Regions from separate parts of the Clostridium amazonense genome, predicted to be linked through region 2. Evidence: predicted binding sites of a transcription regulator. Region 2 holds the regulator's gene; the other holds the start of a gene.
What was found. The regulator CtsR, encoded in region 2, represses protease genes until heat stress. The targets are predictions, from matches to a motif close to AAGGTCAANNAAGGTCAAAT.

Region 1: a site for CtsR is predicted at 1,805-1,824, ahead of clpB (ATP-dependent chaperone ClpB). Genes of this name have one in related genera too.

The regions. Positions count from the first base shown of each region.
Region 1 is NZ_JBWKMH010000028.1:239,807-243,248, forward strand. Features, by position in the region: gene AC07E4_RS12525 (hypothetical protein) at 1-312, shown strand, start outside; gene AC07E4_RS12530 (SprT-like domain-containing protein) at 500-1,003, opposite strand; gene AC07E4_RS12535 (DUF4177 domain-containing protein) at 1,261-1,440, shown strand; gene AC07E4_RS12540 (DUF3006 domain-containing protein) at 1,478-1,642, opposite strand; gene clpB (ATP-dependent chaperone ClpB) at 1,912-3,442, shown strand, end outside.
Region 2 is NZ_JBWKMH010000010.1:4,846-8,287, forward strand. Features, by position in the region: gene AC07E4_RS04385 (ABC transporter ATP-binding protein) at 1-107, shown strand, start outside; gene AC07E4_RS04390 (hypothetical protein) at 295-516, shown strand; gene AC07E4_RS04395 (CtsR family transcriptional regulator) at 1,389-1,847, shown strand; gene AC07E4_RS04400 (UvrB/UvrC motif-containing protein) at 1,876-2,391, shown strand; gene AC07E4_RS04405 (protein arginine kinase) at 2,404-3,432, shown strand.

The sequences.
Region 1 (3,442 bases), on a different contig from region 2:
GAAGAAGCAAAAACAGCTATAAAAAATAATGCTGAAAAGTCAATTCAAGATAAACTTGAAAAAGGTGCAGTACTAGAAAAAATAGAAGACCATTTTAAAAGTAATTGGAATAATATATCTAAAAATTGGGGAATACCAGAAGATAAGTTTTTAATGTTTGGAGTATCAGAACAAAATAGTGAATATTATTCTGGAACATATGCTGTTGCTATAAATAGTGGTAATGTATATTTAATACCTACTCAAGGATATGTACCTGCATATCATATGCAAAATGGTGAAAGAGTAAAAATATATAATTGGGTAGAGTAATATATTAAAATTAGGGAGTAACAATTAGTATAAAAGTGATGCGGAAAAAATATGATACCATATATATGGCATTACATCATATGAAAATTATATTTAATTCTAAAATTTACATTAAAAAGACTGTGTGCAAATTACACAGTCTTTAATGTTATATATATTTTTTAAAAGCTTGTCCATATATTTTATATTATTTTATAGGTTTTATTTCAAGTGTGCCTTTACAACTAGCACAACGATAATTTTTATTGTAGTTTTCTAAAGTACAATGATTTGGCAATCTTTTTTGAAAAAATGTTATTCCACATTTGTTGCAAGTTACTTTATATTTATTTCTAGAAGATATGTAATTTTTAAGATTTTCGCTAATTTTAAGTTTACTATATCGGGAACCATCTATGTTTAAAAATTTGCAAGCTTTTTGAAATTCATGATTATGTTTGCAATCTTTTTTATGTAGAGTATTTACATAATAATGGCAAAATTCATGTTTTAGAACAGATTTTATTTCTTCATCAGTGTAACTTCCATCTAGTAAAAAATGAGAAAATACAAATTCTAATGGTTTAAATGTTCTGGCATTAAATGTATAGTGTCCCCAAGTATTAGTCATCCGTTTGCTTATTCTAATGGGTATATTGGAACAATCCACACCCCATTCATATCCTAGATAACAAATATAATCTTTTATCATAGCTTCATTTCATTTCAATGATATTCACTCCTCAAGTAAAATATTTTTAGTTTAGATTGTTATAGTCATCTTAACATATGATAGATTTAATTATCAAATATATAATTTATTTATATATTTGTAAAGTGATAAATTTTAAATTATAAGTTTAGTAATTGGCAAAATATATAATAATAGAGATAAAAAGGTTAATTCATGTATGATATAGAATATATAAGTTGTACAGAGGTATTACTTACTATAAGGAGGACATTAGCATGTATAAGTACATATATGTTGAATCAGAGAATGAAGGGTTATTATCAAACGCTACACATAGAGAAATAATAAATGAATATAGCAGAAATGGATGGAGATTTGTAACAGCTATACCAAAGACTATTAAGGCAAATGGTAAATTTATAAGATTTGATTTAGTTTTTGAAAAAGAAGAGTAAATAATATAAACCCTACATAATTTATGTAGGGTTTATATTATTTTATAATGCTATATTCAAAGTTTTCCCAAAGCAAAGTAGAGCCTACTTTTATTCCTTCAGGTAAAAGTGCAAGTGCAACGGCATTTTCATTATCATTTTTATCTTTTAACACTGCATAATCACCATCTATAGTGGTAACTATATACATTATTGTTTTCATACTTTTACACATCCTTAATGTTTAGAATTAGCTTTTAGTTTACTATATGAATAAAAGTAAGTCAAATTTAAATTAAAACATCTAAATTTATATATATTATTACATAATTAGCTATATTTAAATATTTTGCTTAAATTTAAGGTGAAAAAAATATAAATTAGACTTTGACTTTCTTTGACTTTTGTATTATTATATAAACATAAAGAAATAATACAAATAATGAAAAGTTTATTATAAAATTATTTGATTGTAAGAGGTGAATAAAATATATGAATATAGATAAAATGACTTTAAGAGTACAACAAAGTTTAAATGATGCATATAGTGAGGCTGTAAAATATAATCATCAACAAGTAGATATTATTCATTTATTTGCAGCACTTGTTAATCAAGAGGATGGATTAATTCCAAATATTTTTGAAAAGATGGGAGTTAATTTAACGTTTCTTAGAAATGATATCCATGAAGAATTGGAAAGAATGCCAAAAGTTTTAGGAGAAGGTGCCAATGCTTCAGGGGTAACAGCAACAAGAAGAATAAATGAAGTTTTAGTTAAAGCAGAAAACATTGCTACAGAATTCAAAGATTCTTATATAAGTGTTGAACATGTAATGATTGCAATGATGGATGTTGATAAAAATGGAATTGTAGGGAAAATACTAAAGAAGTTTGCTATAAATAAAAATGATTTTCTAAAAGTATTATCAGAGGTTAGGGGAAATCAAAGAGTTGATACACAAGACCCAGAAGGAACATATGATGCACTTGCTAAGTATGGAACTAATCTTATAGAGTTAGCTAAAAAGCATAAATTAGATCCAGTTATAGGAAGAGATGAAGAAATAAGAAGAACTATAAGAATTCTTTCAAGAAGAACTAAAAATAATCCAGTTTTAATAGGTGAACCAGGTGTTGGTAAAACAGCAATAGTTGAAGGATTAGCAGAAAGAATTGTAAGAGGAGATGTTCCAGAAGGGTTAAAGGATAAAATAATTTTCTCATTAGATATGGGAGCACTTATTGCTGGGGCTAAATATAGAGGAGAATTTGAAGAGAGATTAAAAGCTGTTCTTAAAGAAGTTCAAAGCTCAGAGGGAAGAATAATATTATTTATAGATGAAATTCATACTATAGTTGGCGCTGGTAAAACAGAAGGTGCTATGGATGCAGGTAACTTAATAAAACCATTACTTGCAAGAGGAGAACTTCATTGTATTGGTGCTACAACTTTTGATGAATATAGACAATATATAGAAAAAGATAAGGCACTTGAAAGAAGATTCCAACCAGTTATAGTAGAAGAACCAACAGTTTCAGATACAGTGTCTATATTAAGAGGGCTAAAAGAGAGATTTGAAATACATCATGGCGTAAGAATACATGATTCAGCTATAGTTGCAGCAGCAAAGCTTTCAGATAGATATATTCAAGATAGATTTCTTCCAGATAAGGCTATAGATTTAATAGATGAAGCTGGAGCAATGATAAGAACAGAGATAGATTCGCTTCCAACAGAATTAGATGTTATAAGAAGAAAAAAATTAATGCTAGAAACTGAAAAAGAAGCATTAACTAAGGAAAGTGATGAAGCATCTAAGAAAAGACTTGAAAATCTTGAAAAAGAACTAGCAGAACTTAAAGCAAAAAATGATGAAATGACATCTAAATATGAAAAAGAGAAAGGTCATATTCTTGAAATAAGAAATTTGAAAAGAGAGCTTGATGAAGCTAGAGGAATTTTAGAAAGATCTGAAAGAGAGTATGATTTAAATAAAGTTGCCGAATACAAGTATGGTGTAA
Region 2 (3,442 bases):
TATTGGAAGAGGGAAGTCATGAAGAGTTATTAGAAAACAAAGGTGCATATTATAAATTGTATAATGCACAATTTAATGGAATAATTCCTGAAAATATAGAAGTTTAACATAAATATATAATTTAAAATCTAAATTTAAATATACAAAAAATCCCCACCAAATGTAGATTAATGTATTGAAATGAAATAAATTAGGGAAAAAATATTAAAATATATTATATGTAAAAAAAAGGAAATATAAAAGTGTTGTAGAAAATATAAATATAGAAAAAAATGGTAAAAAGGTGGGGGTAGTATGATAAAAAGCAAAGATAATGTATGTGAATTAATAAATGAGATGGGAAATTTCTCATATGAAAAGGATAATTCTATTGTAGATGTAGTATTAATGCCTCATCAATGTGTTCACATAAGATGTTATGAAGAAAGTTGTATAAAGATAAATTACTATGATTATAATAAAGGCGTATCTAAATTATATAGAGATAGAAAATATATTAATAAAGAGTTTTCCTAATTTAGGAAAACTCCTTTTCAGTTGATAAAAAAGTCTAGTTATACATTTGTTTAATAAGGATAGATATTAAGTTTTTAAGTTGATGAATGATTCTGAATATAAGAGCATTTGAATATATGGAAATAAATTCAAAAATACAATTATTTTTATTTTATTTGGGAATTCTAATTAATTTAATTGAAAATTGAAAGTTGAAAGTGAATGTAAAAATTGAATTTCCAATTTTAAAGAATGATTTTTTATTAAATTTGCAAAGCAAATTAATTGAAAACAATATAAAAACTGAATTTTATAAAATAGCCAAAGTAATAGTGATAGTTACCATTGAAACTGTGATTAGTAAGAACATTATGATGGGGAATTTATTCTCCAAAATGAACTTTTTATGGATAAATATTATACTGATTTTATTTGAAGTACAAATAAAACATTGTAGAGGGGATTTAAATCCCCGGGATATTTACCATCACTTTTTACTCTTACTTTTTACTTGGTTCCAAATATGAAAGTAGGAATAACAAGTAATTTAAGTATTATCATTTGATAAAGATATTATTTAAAATTTGAACTTGAAACCCTATAATATTAAATAATTTGATTATAAAGAATAAATTAGGGATATACTTTTTATAGGATTGTAAGTTTATCTTTAAGATCATTAATATTTATAGTGTAGTTTATAACAAGCTAACACATTTTCAAATGGCATAGAATTTGTAAGAAAAGTAGTTAGTTTTATAGATGGATTGAGATAAATTTAAAAATTCATTAAAGAAAGTTTAAAACTTTGTTTGAATTATATATAAAAGAGATATAATATTTATATAAGGTCAAAGAAAGTCAAAGTAAATAAATTGGAATAGGTGATAACCATGGCAAAGCTATCAGATTTAATAGAAGAGTTTATAAAAGAAATATTAGATGATTCACAAAATAATGTTGTTGAAATTCAAAGAAATGAATTAGCAAATTATTTTAGTTGTGCACCATCTCAGATAAATTATGTTTTAACAACAAGATTTACAAAGGAAAAAGGATATTATATCGAAAGTAGACGTGGTGGTGGTGGGTGTATAAAAATAAATAAAATAGAATACCGCTATCATAGGGGATTTTTAGATATACTAAATGAAAAAATTGGAGATTCTATAACTTATGATTCAGCAATAAGTGTGGTTGAGTCTTTAAGAGAAGCTGGAATTATAACAGTTAGTGAAGAAAATATAATAAATATAGTTTTAAATGATAGGACTTTAAATGCGGCAGGAATAAATAAGAATAACTTAAGAGCAGATATATTAAAATCAGTAATTTTCAACATACTAAATTAGGTTTATAAAAAATAAGGGAGTGAGGGTTATGCTTTGTAACAGATGTAATAAAAAAGAGGCCACTTTTCATATAAGCAGAGTTATTAATGGGGTAAAGCATGAGGAACATTTATGTGATGAGTGTGCAAGAGAAGATGATGCTTTAAATTTAATTCAAGATATGAAGTTGCCATCAGGCTTTTCATTTCAAAATATACTAAGTGGATTTATGGATTATATGAATAGCACAACAGAAACTAATTTGCCAAGTGAAGTGATTTGCAACAAATGTGGGAAAACTTATACAGAGTTTAAAAATACAGGACTTTTAGGATGTGAGAATTGTTATAGGGTATTTAAAACTACAATAGTTCCTATTATAAAAAGAGTTCAACTAAGTAATAATCACACAGGTAAAGTACCTAAAAGATCAGGAGCAGAAATAGTAAAAGTGAAACAAATAACTGAACTTAAGGAAGAACTTCAAAAAGCAATAGCCATAGAAGAATATGAAAGAGCAGCTGAAATAAGAGATAAAATCAGAATGCTTGAAAAGGAAAGTTAGGGGGTGGATAGTATGGAGAACTGGATAATATGTGAAAATGAAGATAGTAATATTATTTTAAGTACTAGAGTTAGACTTGCAAGAAATTTGAAAGGATATCCATTTCCTAATAAAATTTCTAAAGAGAAGGCAGAAGAAGTAATTGCTAAAGTTAAAGAAGTTTTATTAACAAATGATTATTTAAAAGGCAAAATTAATATATCAAATTTAAGTGATATTAATGATATTGAAAAGGATATATATTTTGAAAACCACTTAATAAGCAAAAAGCTTATAGAAAACAAAGAAATTTCAGCATTGGCTATTGATGATAAAGAAATTATGAGCATTATGATAAATGAGGAAGATCATGTAAGATTACAACTTATATGTGGTGGACTTCATTTAAAAGAATTATATGAAGAAGTAAATAAGCTAGATGACATTTTAGAAGAAAAGTTAGATTTTGCATATGATGCTAATTTAGGATATTTAACAGCATGTCCAACTAACACAGGAACAGGATTAAGAGCATCAGTAATGCTTCATTTACCAGCTTTATGCATGACAAAAGAAATAGACAATATATTTGCGGCAATAGGAAAAGTTGGAATAACTATTAGGGGAATGTATGGGGAAGGTTCCAAGGGATATGGAAGTATTTTTCAAATATCAAATCAAATAACTCTTGGACAAAGTGAAGATGAAATTATAAATGGGTTAACTGCTATGATTTATCAAATAATTGAAAAAGAAAATCTAGCAAGGAAGCAATTAAAGGAACAATATAATTATGAAATACAAAATAAAGTTATGAGAGCACTTGGAATATTAAAATCTGCAATAATTTTAGATTATAGGGAATGTATGGAGCTATTATCATTAGTTAGACTAGGAAATGATTTAGGATTTATAGAAAATGTTAATAAAGAGCTTTTAAATAGACTGATGATACAAGCTAGTGTACCTGTTATAAAATCAAAATTTAATGAAGATGTTAGAAGTAGAGAGATAAATATATATAGAGCAAAGATATTTAGAGAACAATTAAAGGATATGTAAAGGAGGAGAA